Regions from separate parts of the Listeria sp. SHR_NRA_18 genome, predicted to be linked through region 2. Evidence: predicted binding sites of a transcription regulator. Region 2 holds the regulator's gene; the other holds the start of a gene.
What was found. The regulator NrdR, encoded in region 2, represses ribonucleotide reductase genes. The targets are predictions, from matches to a motif close to AACACNATATATNGTGTT.

Region 1: a site for NrdR is predicted at 2,422-2,439, ahead of nrdD (anaerobic ribonucleoside-triphosphate reductase). Genes of this name have one in related genera too.

What each region holds. Positions count from the first base shown of each region.
Region 1 covers NZ_QPKR01000003.1:110,176-118,000, reverse strand. Annotated here, with positions in the region: gene DUK53_RS06205 (glycosyltransferase family 4 protein) at 1-445, shown strand, start outside; gene DUK53_RS06200 (helix-turn-helix domain-containing protein) at 469-693, shown strand; gene DUK53_RS06195 (glycosyl hydrolase family 28-related protein) at 862-2,190, shown strand; gene nrdD (anaerobic ribonucleoside-triphosphate reductase) at 2,458-4,608, shown strand; gene nrdG (anaerobic ribonucleoside-triphosphate reductase activating protein) at 4,601-5,149, shown strand; gene DUK53_RS06180 (N(5)-(carboxyethyl)ornithine synthase) at 5,356-6,303, shown strand; gene DUK53_RS06175 (metallophosphoesterase) at 6,691-7,825, shown strand, end outside.
Region 2 covers NZ_QPKR01000001.1:138,800-146,624, reverse strand. Annotated here, with positions in the region: gene thrS (threonine--tRNA ligase) at 1-1,880, opposite strand, end outside; T-box leader at 1,982-2,215, opposite strand; gene dnaI (primosomal protein DnaI) at 2,276-3,199, opposite strand; gene DUK53_RS00790 (replication initiation and membrane attachment family protein) at 3,205-4,602, opposite strand; gene nrdR (transcriptional regulator NrdR) at 4,624-5,082, opposite strand; gene coaE (dephospho-CoA kinase) at 5,147-5,743, opposite strand; gene mutM (DNA-formamidopyrimidine glycosylase) at 5,753-6,574, opposite strand; gene polA (DNA polymerase I) at 6,596-7,825, opposite strand, start outside.

The sequences.
Region 1 (7,825 bases), on a different contig from region 2:
ATATGCAACCTATGAGTTTGTTCTCTATGGTGACGGAGATTTGGAACAAGTAACACAAATAATTGAAACGAAAGCTCTGAGCAACGTTAAGATAGGTGGATGGATTGAAGCCGAACAGAAAAAAGCAGTAATGGATGATGCGATAATCCATGTTTTACCATCTTATCACGAAGGTCTTCCAATGGCTATACTAGAAACAATGGCAAACGGAATCCCCAATATTAGTACGCCAGTTGGAGGTATTCCGCAAGTGATTCAACATAGAGCAAACAGTGGATTAGTAAGCCCTGGTGATGTGGAAGAATTGAGTAGAGAACTAGCTTATTTATTAGATAATGATGTAGCAAGAAAAGAACAAAGCCAAAAAGCATACACAATGATTCAAACTAAATTCTCTATAGGCTCCTATAACAAAAAATGGGAAAGCATATATAAAGGTATTTAATAATAAGGAAAGGCTAGGTTCATATGGAAAATAAAAATTTATTAGAGATATTAGACGAGTACTTTCTCTCAACAAAGGAAGCCATTGAATATTTAGGTGTATCTAGGCAATGTTTTTTTTCACTAGTTTCTAGAGGTAAAATTAATAAGATAAAAAAAGGCTCAGTAGTTTTATATTATCGACATGAGATAGAAAATCGTAAATTAGATGCGTTTGCTTTAAGGCGAAAATATAATTATTCAGATTAAGAAAATAAACCTTGTTTAAATCCACCATAATGGATTTAAACAAGGTTTATTTTTATTGAAATTCACAGAATAGTCACCAAATATAGGTTTATTTATGATATATTTACTGTGTAGATGCGAGGAGGCGTTTACATTTTAAAATAAATTAAAAATGGAAGGGATGATGAAATGAGTATATCGAGTATTATAAATATAGCAGATTACGGTGCAGCAACAACAAATAGCGGGGCAGAAAATTCGGAGGCTATTCGTGAGGCTTTAGACCAACTTATTCATTTAAAAGGAGGCATTCTTTTTATACCTCTAGGCACATATAAAATTAACGAAACGATAACAATTGATTATCCTGGAATATATATTCGTTCTGCAAGCCCATACAGATCAATGCTTAGTGTGGAGACGGAATTTACAGGTAGTGAAGTAATTAGATTTGAGCCAGGGCATGATTTTGATAGCGCTAAATCAGTAGGTATCGAAAATGGTTTAACGATAAGTTGCCAGAATGCTACTGTTCATGGTATCACCGTAATAAGAGGCTACGATCAGTTGAGCTTTAGAAATGTTGAAATAAGAGGTGTCAATAAGAATCATAGTGCCTTTAATTTTACTCAGACAAGTAGTAATATCAAAGTTTTAGGGCAAACACTTTTGATGGAAAACTGTGTAGCTCTTCGGTGGGGACAAGAGGCAGATAGAGCGTTATATTACATCAATCGTTACCAAGAAATCAATCTGATCGGTTGTAAAGCATTTTCGGCTATAAAAGAAAATGCGAGTGACCCACAGCCAGAAGCAGGAAACGCTTTCCATTATAAGGATTGTAGAGGCGTCACTATGTCGGGTTGTTCCGCAGCATTTGCGGAAAATGCAATCATTGTAGAGGCTGATTTACGAAATGCAACTGGGACAACGATATCAGGACAAACGAACGAACAAATCTCCAATTTAGCACTGAAGACAATTTGTAAAACAGGAGTTGCGATTGGTTCTATCACGTATTTGCCTTATCGTGACGAATCAGGCGGAGGCGGTTTTGAGTTGAATAATTGCACGTTATCGACTATTTATTCGCTTAATAAAGAAGTCAAATTAAGCCAAGGAAGTTCAAGGAATGTCATATTTTCATCTGATATTTCAAAAGTAGTAGATACGCCAAAAGGGAATGCGATAATGGGGTTGTCCAAGTTTGATAAATTAGGGTTTAGTATGAATGAAGCGCTTGACATTAATGGGAAATCATTAGATCCAACATTTACATTGCGTGGAAAAGATGGTTTACAAGAAGTAAGAATGAGGCAAATAGGCACTGGCTTTCAGTTAGATTTAAAGGAAGATAGCACTTATAAGAAAAAATTGGTGGTCGATTCAAGTATAGAAAAAGCAACAAGTATTAGTTTAAGCTATAAAGTAGATGGTGTGGAGAAATTTGCAAAAGTATCTGTAGGCCCAGTAGACAGCGGAGGGCCGGGACAGAGACAGCTGACTATACCAAATTGATTAATCATTTTAGAAGGTAGCGTGTTTTTTTGAGCGCTCCTTTTTTTCACGGAAATAAGCCATTAGCCTCTTCACTATGTAGTCATTATTATCTGGCGGAACACAATTGTTGATTTAATCACATTCTCCCTTGGCAAGCTTTTTTTGAAAGTTCGTTCGAATAGCCTATTTTCTGATTTGCTTCGGTTTCCGTTAGAAATAAAGCTTATATTGTGCCATAATAGAAATGCAGATACAATATATAGTGTTCGAAGGGAAGCGGAGATAATGTACGTGGAGAAGGAAACGGAACAATTAGTTATTAAAAGGGATGGTCGGAAGGTCGGGTTTGACCTGATTAAGATTCGGAATGCGGTGCAGGCTTCAATGGTGAGTTGTGGCGTGGATGATGCGGCGTATTTGGAAGCAGTTTTAGTTGACATTGTGAAAAACTTACCAAATGATATGGCGGTGACGATTGATGAGATTCAGCATGTGGTCGAGAATCAGCTGATGAAATCTACATATCCAGATGTGGCGCGGGCTTATATTGAGTATCGGCATGACCGGGATTCGCAGCGGGCGAACATGACGGACTTAACGACGAGTGTGCAGAAGTTGCTGGATCGGGATAAAACGGTGGTGAACGAGAACGCTAATAAGGACGCGACGGTTTTTAATACGCAGCGGGACTTGACGGCGGGCGCGGTGGCGAAAAGTTATGCGTTGAAATATATGCTGCCAAAACATGTGGCGAACGCTCATTTGAAGGGGGATATTCATTTTCACGATCTGGATTATAGTCCGTATCACGCGATGACGAATTGTTGTTTGATCGATATTGCGGGGATGCTGGCGAACGGTTTCACGATTGGGAATGCGAACGTGGAAAGCCCGAAATCGATTCAGACGGCGACGGCTCAAATAGCGCAAATTATCGCGAATGTGGCGAGTTCGCAGTATGGTGGTTGTTCGGTGGATCGGATTGATGAAGTTTTAGCGGCGTATGCGAAACGGAATTATGAGAAACACGAGAGCGAGGCGGAAAAATGGGTTTTGGCGGAGCGCCGGGAGGAATTTGCGCGGGAACGGACGCGAAAGGATATTTATGACGCGATGCAGAGTTTGGAGTATGAGATTAATACGCTGTACACGAGTAATGGCCAGACGCCGTTCGTGACGCTGGGCTTTGGGCTTGGCGAGGACTGGTTTGCGCGCGAGATTCAGATGGCGATTTTGAGGGTTCGGCTTGGTGGGATTGGCAAGGATAAGCAGACGGCGATTTTTCCAAAATTGGTTTTCTCGGTGAAACGGGGGACGAATTTGGACGCAGAGGACCCGAACTACGATATTAAGCAGTTGGCGCTGGAATGTTCGGCGAAACGGATGTATCCGGATGTGCTGAATTATGATTCGTTGGTGCGCTTGGCGGGTGATTTCAAGGTGCCGATGGGTTGTCGTTCGTTTTTACCGGCGTGGCAAGATGCGGATGGTGAATTTGTGAATGCTGGGCGGAATAATTTGGGTGTTGTGACGCTGAATGTGCCGAGAATTGCGATTCAAAGTGGCGGTGATAAGGAACGATTTTGGGAAATTTTCACGGAAAGGATGCAAACGATGAAGGACGCGCTACTTTTCAGATTGGAACGGGTTCGGGAGGCAAAACCGGAGAACGCGCCGATTTTGTATAAGCATGGGGCGTTTGGAAAGCGGCTCGATGATGGGCAGGATGTGGATCAGCTGTTCAACAAGGAGCGGTCGACAATTTCGATTGGTTACATTGGCTTGTATGAGGCGGCGACAATGTTTTATGGCGGTGAATGGGAGACGAATCCTGAAGCGAAGGCGTTCACGATTGAGATTTTGCGAGAGTTGAAGGAATACGCGGATGCTTGGAAGGCGGAATATGGCTATTGGTTCAGCGTATATTCGACGCCGAGCGAGAGTTTGACGGATCGCTTTAATCGCTTGGACCGCGCTAAATACGGCGATATTAAAGACATCACAGACAAAGAATACTATCAAAACTCGTTTCATTATGATGTCCGCAAAAAAGTGACGCCGTTTGAAAAGCTCGATTTTGAGATGGAATATCCCGAATATTGCTCTGGTGGCTTTATTCATTATTGTGAATATCCGAAGTTGACGCATAACCTGAAAGCTTTGGAAGCCGTTTGGGATTATGCATATGATCGTGTCGCTTATTTGGGAACGAATACACCGATTGATCGTTGCTATGAGTGCGATTTTGAGGGCGAATTTGCGCCGACCGCGGAAGGGTTTAAGTGCCCAGCATGCGGAAATACGAACCCAGAAACGGCGGATGTGGTGAAGCGGACGTGTGGATATCTTGGGAATCCGATGAAACGGCCAATGGTGCATGGCAGACACGAGGAGATTACGCAACGGGTGAAGCATCTGGAGTCTTCCGATGAATAATCCGAAACCGCAAGAATGGCGCGCTGAGGACATGTCCGCAAACTATGTCGCTGATTATAAGCCGTTTAATTTTGTCGATGGCGAGGGCGTGCGTTGTAGCTTGTATGTATCTGGTTGTCCATTCCATTGTGAAGGTTGCTACAACAAGGCGGCGCAGTCATTTCGCTATGGCACGCCGTACTCGGAGGAGCTCGAGGACCGGATTATCGCGGATTTATGGCATGAAAGCGTGCAGGGTTTGACGCTGCTTGGCGGGGAGCCGTTTTTGAATACGGGTGTGTGTTTGCCGCTCGTGAAGCGGATTCGGACGTTGTTTGGCGATGCGAAGGATATTTGGTCGTGGACGGGTTACACGTGGGAAGAATTGATGCAGGAAACGCCGGATAAATTGGAGCTGCTTTCTTATGTAGATGTCCTTGTCGATGGGCGTTTTGAACAGGATTTATTCGATGTAAAACTCGCATTTCGAGGCTCGAGTAATCAGCGGATTATTGACGTGAAGGCGTCTTTGAAAGCAGAACAAATCGTTATGTATAAGTGAACAAAGAAAGTGGCCTGAAAATAGGAGGGTCGCTTTTTTGTTTGTAAAAATTTCACATAAATTAGCATCGTATCATTTTTATGTGTTACTATTAAGTAGCAAGGAATATTGCAGACATCACACGGATTATTAGTCGGAAAAGTCGGTATAAACAAAAAAATGCTGGACTAAACACCTATACCACAAATACAATGGAGGTAAAAAAAATGTTAGAAATGAAGAAAAAGACGATGGGTTTTGTCAATAGTCATAAGGAAAACGAGAAGAGAATTGCGTTGTTACCTGAACATATCACGACTATTACGAATGCAGATCAGCTTTTTTTCGAAACAGGGTATGGTGAGGTTTTGGGGATAGAAGATGGGGAATACATGGCGCTTGGCTGTCATGTTCAGTCGCGAGCGGACGTGCTCCGTCAAGATATTATTTGCGAGCCGAAGATCGGTGACTCCGAATTTCTAAGCCAATTACAAAAAGGTCAGACGATATTTGGCTGGGTGCACGCGGAACAAAATAAGGATATCGCGAATAAATTGGTGGAATCAGGGGTGAAAGCCTACGCTTGGGAGAATATGGACTACATGAATCGCCATTGTTTCTGGATCAATAATGAGCTGGCAGGCGAGGGTGCGATTATGCATGCGTACCAACTGATTGGCGAGATGCCTTACAATACAAAAGTGGCGATTTTGGGGCGTGGTAATGTATCTCATGGTGCACAGAAAATACTGCAAAACTTAGGCGCCGAAGTTCATATTTATAATCGTAATCAAGAAGCCTTATTTCAAGAGGAATTACCGCAATATGATGTGATTATCAATGCGATTTTATGGGATTTGAAACGAACAGATCATATTATGTATCGAAAAGATTTACAGCGTTTGAAGAAAAATGCAATTATTATCGATGTGAGTTGTGATCGGGCGGGCGCCATTGAAACGAGTATTCCAACGACGATTGCGAATCCGACATATACGGTCGACGGGATTTTACACTATGTAGTCGATCATACGCCGAGCCTACTTTACAGAACCGCGTCGCATTCGATTTCCACAGAAATAGCGAAATATGTAGATGATTTGATCGAAAGTAGAGCCAATGCCACGCTTGAAGCTAGTGTTGTTACGGTGGTGATGGACTCAATTTATAGATAAATAAATGCATAAACCCCGATTATAGGCCCTGATTCATAAGGTGGGCGTTATAGTCGGGGTTTCTGTTTGTTTTGATTAGCCAGCACGGTTAACTTCCTTAGCCATTTTTGCAGGGTCTACAAGTGTCTCGCCAATCGCTGTAATTACTTGCCAGAATTTTTTCATATTCAACAGCTCCTTTCCTAATTCCATTATAGCCTGTGCGCATGGGAGTTTCCCGCGATTTAAATAACAATTTACTAAGAATATCTTACAGTTTTATCATAATTATTGTAAGGATTGAAAATTTACATGCAAAATACAGGATCGATACACATTCTCAAACAACGCTTAACATTGCTGCGCTAAACTGGTGTGGTAAGTGAAATGGAGGGGGATTGAGAAACGGTGAAAAAGTGGAAATCAGGGTTTGTTTATTTATTGGTGGCGCTTATATTGGTTCAAATCGGGGTTAGTTATATCCCATTTGGAAATGTGGTGAAGGCGGAGGGCGTTGCGGGAGAGACGCTTATCGCGAAAGAATCTAGTTGGAAATATTGGGATCAGGGTACATATCCAGGTGATACGTGGCGTGACGGGACGTTTGATGATACTGCTTGGAAATCTGGAAAAGGGGCGCTGGGTTACAATCCGAAAAATGCGGATATTAAGATAAATACAACGATTTCTTACGGTACGGATGAGGACAAGAAATATCCAGTTTCCTTTTTTAGAAAGAATTTTGAGGTGAAGGGTTCGGACAAGTACTTGCGTGCGAATTTGGCGCTGAAAGCTGATGATAGTGCGGTTGTTTATATGAACGGGAAAGAAGTGAAGCGGGTGCGACTCGCGGATGGAGCGATTAATTTCGTGGATTATTCGGGGCAGCAGAGTTCGGATGCGGTGGAATATGAGGGAATTAAGCTCGGCGCGATTCCGCTTGTGGAAGGGACGAACACGATTGCCGTTGCGGTTTTTCAGCAGAAGGGAACGAGCTCGGATGTGACGTTTGACGCGGAGTTGACGGGATTTGTGACGCCGGATGAGGTTGTGGCGGACGCGGATTATACGCCGAGCAAGATTGCGGTGACGTTCTTCGGGAACACCCAGACGCAAAAAGGTGTGACGTGGCATACGAAATCGGACGCGGGCTCGGACTTGCAATATGTGAAGGCGGTCGGGACGGGGGTTCCGAGTTTTGCGGGAGCGCAGACGGTGACGGGTAAAAGTGAGGCGAATGACGCTGCGATCGGCGGGTTCTCGCATCAAGTCGCAGCGAAGTATTTGGATTCGGGCACCACGTATTGGTATCGTGTCGGTGATAAGACGCGGGATAAATGGAGTGAGCCGGCCAAGTTTACGACGCAGAAACGGAATACGAAGGCTTTTGATTTTTTATATGTGACGGATTCGCAGGGAAGTAGTGAGGAGGAGTATAGTTGGACGGACGCGACGCTGAATAAAGGTTTCGCGATGTATCCGAACGCTGAATTTATTCTGCAAACGGGGGATTTGGTGAATACGTCATCGAGTCCAGCTGAAT
Region 2 (7,825 bases):
TCTAGTGGTAATGTTTCTGAATCTTTCTCGCCATATTTACGTACGTTGACTGTGTTGTTCTCTACCTCTTGATCACCGATAACGAGCGCATACGGGATTTTCTTTGTTTGTGCTTCGCGAATCTTGTAACCAAGTTTTTCATTGCGTTCGTCGACTTCCACGCGGAAACCGGCATACATTAACTTATCTTTCAGCGCTTTGCTGTGATCCATATGTGCATCGATGCTAACTGGGATAAGCTCCATTTGGATCGGTGCCAACCATGTTGGGAACGCGCCTTTATATTCCTCAATCAAGTAGGCAACGAAGCGTTCCATTGTTGAGACAACGCCACGGTGAATCACGACTGGACGGTGTTTTTCGCCATCTTCGCCGATATAAGTTAAGTCAAAGCGTTCTGGAAGCAGGAAATCAAGTTGGACAGTAGATAATGTTTCGTCTTTGCCAATTGCAGTTTTCACCATAACGTCAAGTTTTGGCCCGTAGAATGCAGCTTCGCCATCTGCTTCATAGTAATCCAAGCCCATGTCGTCCATCGCGTCTTTCAACATGCCTTGCGCTTTTTCCCACATCGCGTCGTCATCGAAATATTTCTCCGTGTTTTCAGGATCGCGATAGCTTAGACGGAAACTATAATCTGTAATCGCGAAATCTTTGTACACAGCTAAAATAAGTTCGACAACACGTTTGAATTCGTCTTGAATTTGATCTGGGCGAACGAATACATGCGCGTCATTTAGAGTCATACCGCGAACCCGTTGTAAGCCTGAAAGCGCGCCACTCATTTCATAGCGATGCATCATACCAAGTTCTGCGATGCGGATTGGTAATTCGCGATAACTGTGAATGTCATTTTTGTAAATCATCATGTGATGCGGACAGTTCATCGGACGAAGCACAAGCTCTTCATTGTCCATTTTCATTGTTGGGAACATGTCTTCATGATAGTGATCCCAGTGACCGCTTGTTTTGTAAAGCTCTACGTTTGCCATAATTGGAGTGTAAACGTGGTTGTAGCCTAGGCGTTCCTCTTTATCAACGATGTAACGCTCGATCACGCGGCGGATTGTCGCACCTTTTGGAAGCCATAGCGGTAAGCCTTGTCCAACTTCTTGACTATTCGCAAATAACTCCAACTCTTTACCAAGTTTGCGGTGATCACGCTCTTTCGCCTCTTGTTGCAGACGTAGAAATTCTTTCAAACCATTTTTATCGAAAAAGGCTGTTCCGTAAATACGTTGCAACATTTTGTTATTGCTATCGCCGCGCCAGTAAGCACCAGCCACACTTAGCAATTGGAATACTTGAATTTTACCAGTTGATGGAACGTGCACACCACGACATAGGTCGAAAAATTCGCCTTGTGTATAGATAGTCACTGTTTCCTCTGCTGGAATCGCTTCGATAAGTTCTAATTTATAGTTATCACCGATTGCTTTGAAACGTTTGATCGCTTCATCGCGGGAGACTTCTTCACGTGTAATCGGCAAATTTTCACGAATGATGTTTTGCATTTCTTTTTCGATTACCGGGAAAGTTTCTTCGCTGATCGCCACTTCCGTATCGACGTCATAGTAGAAACCAGAATCGATAGCTGGACCTACCCCAAAAGTAATACCTGGATATAAACGTTTTAAAGCTTGAGCTAGTAAATGCGCGGAACTATGTCGCAAAATTTGCAGCGCGTCTTCGTGATCCGGAGTCACAATTTCGATTTTTGAATCCTCAAGAATCGGTGTTACTAAGTCGACCAATGTTCCGTTCACTTTACCTGCTAATGCCTTTTTCTTGAGGCCTGGGCTGATGGACGCGGCGATATCTGCTGTGGAAACGCCTGCCTCAAATTCTTTTACTGCACCATCTGGAAATGTAATTTTCATTTTCTTCGACTCCTTCTTCCAATTTTTTAGACGAAACGCGGACTTTTTTCAAGCACATTCTAACTTTTTGGGGAACAAAAAAAGACCCATCCCTAGCTTATGCAAGGGACGAGTCTTTCAACACGTGGTTCCACCCAAGATTCAAGAATTCCGAAAAATTCTACTCTTGTCACAGTTAACGGTGTGATCCGTCTCAAACTACTACTGGGAATACCCAATTTCGAATGAAAAGTTCAAAGGGGGTCACTTTACTGGCTAATTAGGAGGTTCTCAGCAATGCCTCCTTCTCTGTGAATCAGACGCTAATAAAATGTTGTCCTTATCAATACTTGTTTCATCATTACCTGTATTATAAATCGGATTGGACAAAATGGCAAGCTTTAGTACTAAAAAATTTAATAGCGCCTATTTCTGCCATCCAGTTCTACTTCTTTCGACAAGTAACGAATCCGTTCCATAATTCGGCGGGCCTTCATGCGTTCTTCCGTGCCATTATTCGAAAACATCAAGTGGTTTTCTAGATGCTCCATACTGTAATTAGACGAGAAAAACGTTGGCAATTCTTCTTGCATCCGGAACTGCAAAATGGCTCCCAGCACTTCATCACGCGTCCATGTCGTCATCGATTCCGCGCCAATATCATCTAACATCAAAATATCGGTTTCTTTCGCGAACTGGATTTTTTCACCGACGCTGTTATCCGCTATCGATTGCTTGATTTCACGCATAAATTCTGGTAGATATACGAGCGTTGTTGAGATTCCTTTTAGCGCCAAATCCTTTGCCATAGCACCAAGTAAATACGATTTTCCCGTTCCGAAACTGCCGTGAATATAGAGACCTTTTTGCATACCAGTGGCGCCTTTTTCATAGGTGCTTAAAAATTCACCAGCCGCTAAAAATGCCGCACTACGCGACTCATTATCGATTGAAAAATCATCCAATGTTGCCTCCATCACTTGCTTCGGCATGTATAGAGACCGGATGCGTTTTTCTATCGCGCGCTGTCGGTCTGCCTGAATTTTCTCCTCGGTTGGGTAATATGTGACCGTGATATAGTCGCCGTTCAAACTAAGTCGCGGCGCGTAACCAGGCATCAATGTATCTTCTTTTTGCTGATACTTCTCGTGCTCCGTCATAAATTCGTAAAGCTTGGATAAGTTCTGATTGATGATTTGTTCGTTTAGCTCTGATTGGTGCTCGTTTAGAAACTGCTTCACCGGCCCATAAGCAAAAACTTGCTGCTTCAATGTTTCATATTGTTTTTCAAAATCGCGACCTTGGAAGAGCTGACCGAGCGTTCTTTCGATTTTATCCATCTTCGTCACCTACCTTCTTTTAAGCGTTTTTTCATCTCTTCAACTTGCTTGTCGAGCGTCGATTTTTCGCGGACAGTCATTTCTTTTTCAACTGGTTTCACTTCTTCTTTATCAAACCAATCTGGCAAAATTTCTTTGCGTCCTGTTTGATTGAATTTACGGTTGTTATTGCGATAATTGGCCGGCGGTTTCTGCGTGCCTTCTTCTTGAAGTTTCTTATATTTTTCATGCTCAGCCCAAGCCATTTCCATCGCTTCTTTGGCGGTCTGTACTTTTTTACGTTTCCAGTGAGCTGCGATGGTCATCATGTAGTTTTTAGAAATTTTACCGTCTAGTCGAAGCAAAACATATTCAATCAATACATTCATGACTGGAATCGGCAAATTCTGTTGCGCCAAAACTTCATCAATGACTTTAAGGTCGGTCTCTGCAGGCACTGCCCCATCGCTAATATCGACCATCAATTGATATGGCGTCACGTTTTCCAAATAATAAGCAAGCGCTTCTGTATCCGACGCACCTTCTTGCGGCTGCAGATCTTGTGACGCGACTTTAGGCTCGGTTTTCGCTTTTAATTCCGGCAAGCGGTTATGTTGCAACTGGTAGCCATCTCGTACAATTTTGCGCAAATAGTCTAGATCTAGCGAACCGTCTGCTTGCACCGATCGATACAAATAATGCACCATATCGAGCTCTTCCACCGCATAAATCGCGTGCAGTTTCAGAATGCACGCGCGAACTTCTTCCGTCACCGCATTTCGTGATAACATCGTCGGCGATAAACTTTGGAGCATCACCGCAAAATCAAATGCTTTGTCATCGAGCGTGACACCTCGCGATACCGCACGCCCAACAGGTTCGCCATTCGCGACCGTACTCACCGGCAATTCGCTCCCTTGAAACGTCTCAAATACATCCTGAAACGAACGCGTCACCTCATCAAAACCATCTTCTGACATCGGTTCATCGGAAAAAAAGCGGCGCAATCGTTGGTACTGTGCGTTTCCAATTTTGCTATATAAATAAATATTCAATAACCCGTCGGAAAAAAACTGCTCAGGAGAAAGCGGTGCTGCCATTTCGTATATGTAATGTCGGGATTCGCCGGTCGTCTGCACGAAACTCCGCAACAAGCCCAACCCCTCTAGCTTCAATCGTGCTTGGAAAAGGTTCGACAAGCTGATCCCGAGCAAGTTTAGCAGCTGGGTATGACTATGGCTCTCGGACCAAAGGCGGTTCTCCTCCACCTCTGTGACAAGCGTGTCGTAGAGCGCCAAACATTCTGCTCCCATTAGCGGCTGATATAAAAAAGTCATGATTTTGCGGTCTTTTTCTGATAAAACACCATTCGCCTTCACTTGATAGCTATCGACCGGCTGTAACTCCATCCAAAATTCTGCCACTCTACTTCACCTTTCTTACTCCTATTTTGTCTTATTCATTAAATCTTTTAGTTCTTCCACAAAAACGCTGATATCCTTGAACTGGCGGTAAACCGAGGCAAATCGCACATAGGCAACCTCGTCTAAAACCGCCAATTTATCCATTAATTTCTCACCGATCAAATGCGAAGATACTTCACTTTCACCGATGCTTCGTAGCTCGCGTTCGACTGCGTTCACGACGTCTTCCAATTGTTCCACGGAGACCGGCCGCTTTTCACAAGCACGAATGAGGCCGCGCAATATTTTCTCTCTGGCAAACTCTTCACGAACACCGTCTTTTTTGACGACGATAAGCGGGCTTTCTTCTACTTTTTCGAATGTGGTGAAGCGAAAGCCGCACGTTTCACATTCTCTGCGACGTCGAATGGAATTGCCATCATCCGCCGGTCTTGAATCCACAACGCGTGAGCTATTGCCTTTACAAGATGGACATTTCATTGTCATCCACTCCTATTTTATGTGATTCCTTTTCCCTAGTATACCACGACTCCCACCAAAGCTTCTACTTTGAAAAGGTGCGGACTAGCGCGCTTACTTGTTGTTCTGTTTCGGCTAAACTCTGTGAATTATCAATCACAATATCTGCCTGTTTTATTTTTTCAGCTAGCGGTAATTGGCTGGCGATTCTAGCTTGTGCCTCGCTTTTCCCTAAATTATTCCGCTTCATCAAACGCTCTAATTGCGTCTTTTCATCCACAAAAACAACGACAATCGTATCTACCATTTCTTGCAGCTTACTCTCTATCAAAAGTGGAATATCAAAAACGATAATATCATGTCCAGCGGCTATCCATCGATCCCGTTCAGCCAACATCCAGCGCCTTACAAGCGGGTGCACAATCGCGTTTAAAACTTCTCGCTTCTCACTATCGTGAAAAATAATGCTACCCAACTTCTGCCGATCAAGCTCCCCGTTCTCTTGAAAAACCTCTGCGCCAAAAGTAGCTCTGATTTGCTTCGCGCCTTCCGTCCCAGCCTCGACAACTTTTCGAGCAGCGATATCCGCGTCAACAATTGGAAAACCAGCTTCATGAAGCATCTGACTAACCGTGCTTTTACCGCTTGCAATTCCGCCTGTTAATCCAATAATATAAGCCATCCGCGTCACCTATTTCTGACATTTCGGGCAAAAATGCGTGCCCCTGCCATTCAGTTTGATTTTCACAATTGGCGTGCCACAAACCGGACACGGATTGTCTTTTTCGCCGTAGACTTGCAGTTTATCTTGATAACCGCCAATCTTTCCTTGTGAGTTCACATACGTACGAATGGTGGAACCTCCGAGTGCGACTGCTTCTGCCATGATTGACCTAGTACTCTCATAAAGTCGCATGATTTCAGCTGGTGTTAATGTGTTCGCCGGTCTTTCCGGAAGTACCTTCGCCTGAAAACAAACCTCATCCGCGTAAATATTTCCGATACCCGCAACAAGACTTTGATCCAGCAAAACGGTTTTGACGGCGCGACCTGATTTCATTAGTTTCATCGCAAAAGCGCTCTTTTCAAACGTGTCGGAAAGCGGTTCTGGTCCGAGTTTTTGGATAGATTTGGTGAGTCCTTCTTGCCCTTTTAATACGAGTTCCATCGTGCCAAACTTCCGGACATCAAGGTAGCGTAGTTCTGTGTTATCCGTGAAGTGGAACGTGACGTGTGTGTGCTTGTCCACTGGATCTGTCGCATTATTGAGACGGTACTTGCCCTCCATGCGCAAATGCGATAAAAGCGTGCCATCCGTTGTGTCGATTAGCAGAAACTTGCCGCGACGGCGAACGGCTTCGATTTTTTGCCCGATCATATTCCCAACAAATTGTTCTGCTGGCATGCCGACGATCATCTTTGGAACGCCGACGATAACTTGATCGATTTCTTTTCCTATAACAAGTTCGGCGAGTGTTGCCCGAACGTTTTCTACTTCTGGTAATTCTGGCATGATTTTAACCCCTTACTTCTGTTATTTCGCGTCGTACCACGTGTCTCCGAAAGAACTATCGACTTTGAGTGGGACAGAAAGCGCGACGGCATTCTCCATCACATCGGGAACGATTTCTTCGAGTTTCGCGATTTCGCTTTCCGGTGCTTCAAAAATGAGCTCATCGTGCACTTGGAGTAGCAAACGTGCTTCGAGTTTCTCCGAGATAAGACGGTCATTCATGAGAATCATCGCTTTTTTGATAATATCCGCGGCACTTCCTTGAATCGGTGTATTCATCGCGGTTCTTTCGGCAAATCCACGAACGTTGAAGTTGCGACTCGTGATTTCAGGAATATAACGGCGACGATGCAAAATCGTTTCAACATAGCCTTTTTCCTTCGCAGAACGCACAATTTCTTCCATGTACTCTTTTACGCCAGGATAACTCGCAAAATAACGATCGATAAAATCCCGTGCTTCTTTCCGCGTAATACCTAGATTCTGCGATAAACCGTAATCACTAATGCCATATACGATACCAAAATTGACGGCTTTTGCTTGGCGGCGCATCAACGAATCGACTTCTTCCTGCTCCACGTGGAAAACGTCCATCGCAGTTTTTGTATGGATATCATAGTCGTGTTTGAAGGCGTATTGTAGGTTCTCATCTTCTGAAATATGCGCCAAAACGCGTAGTTCGACTTGTGAGTAATCCGCAGAAAAAATCTTCCAACCTGGTTCAGATGGGACAAAGACTTGACGAATTTTGCGGCCTTCTTCCAAACGAATCGGGATATTTTGCAGGTTCGGGTCAACAGAGCTCAAACGGCCTGTTTGCGCCAATGTCTGGTTAAAACGCGTGTATACTTTTTGCGTATCTTGATGTGTCACTTTTAGCAAGCCTTCGATGTAGGTTGATTGGAGTTTGCCAAGTTGACGGTACATCAGGATGCTTTCAATGATTGGATGCGATCCTGCCAGTTTTTCAAGGACGTCGGCGGATGTGGAATAGCCTGTTTTCGTTTTCTTTTCTGCTGGGAGCCCTAGATTTTCGAACAGGATAACGCCTAATTGTTTCGGCGAATTGATGTTGAATTCAGATCCTGCATACTCATGAATCGTTTTTTCGAGTTCGCTTAATCGGCCTGCCAACTCAACTTTCATATCTTCTAGACGCGCCGTGTCCACTTTGACGCCGTACATTTCTATTTTCGCTAAAACCTTGGATAGCGGTAATTCGAGGTCTTCAAATAAGCCTAACTGCTCATT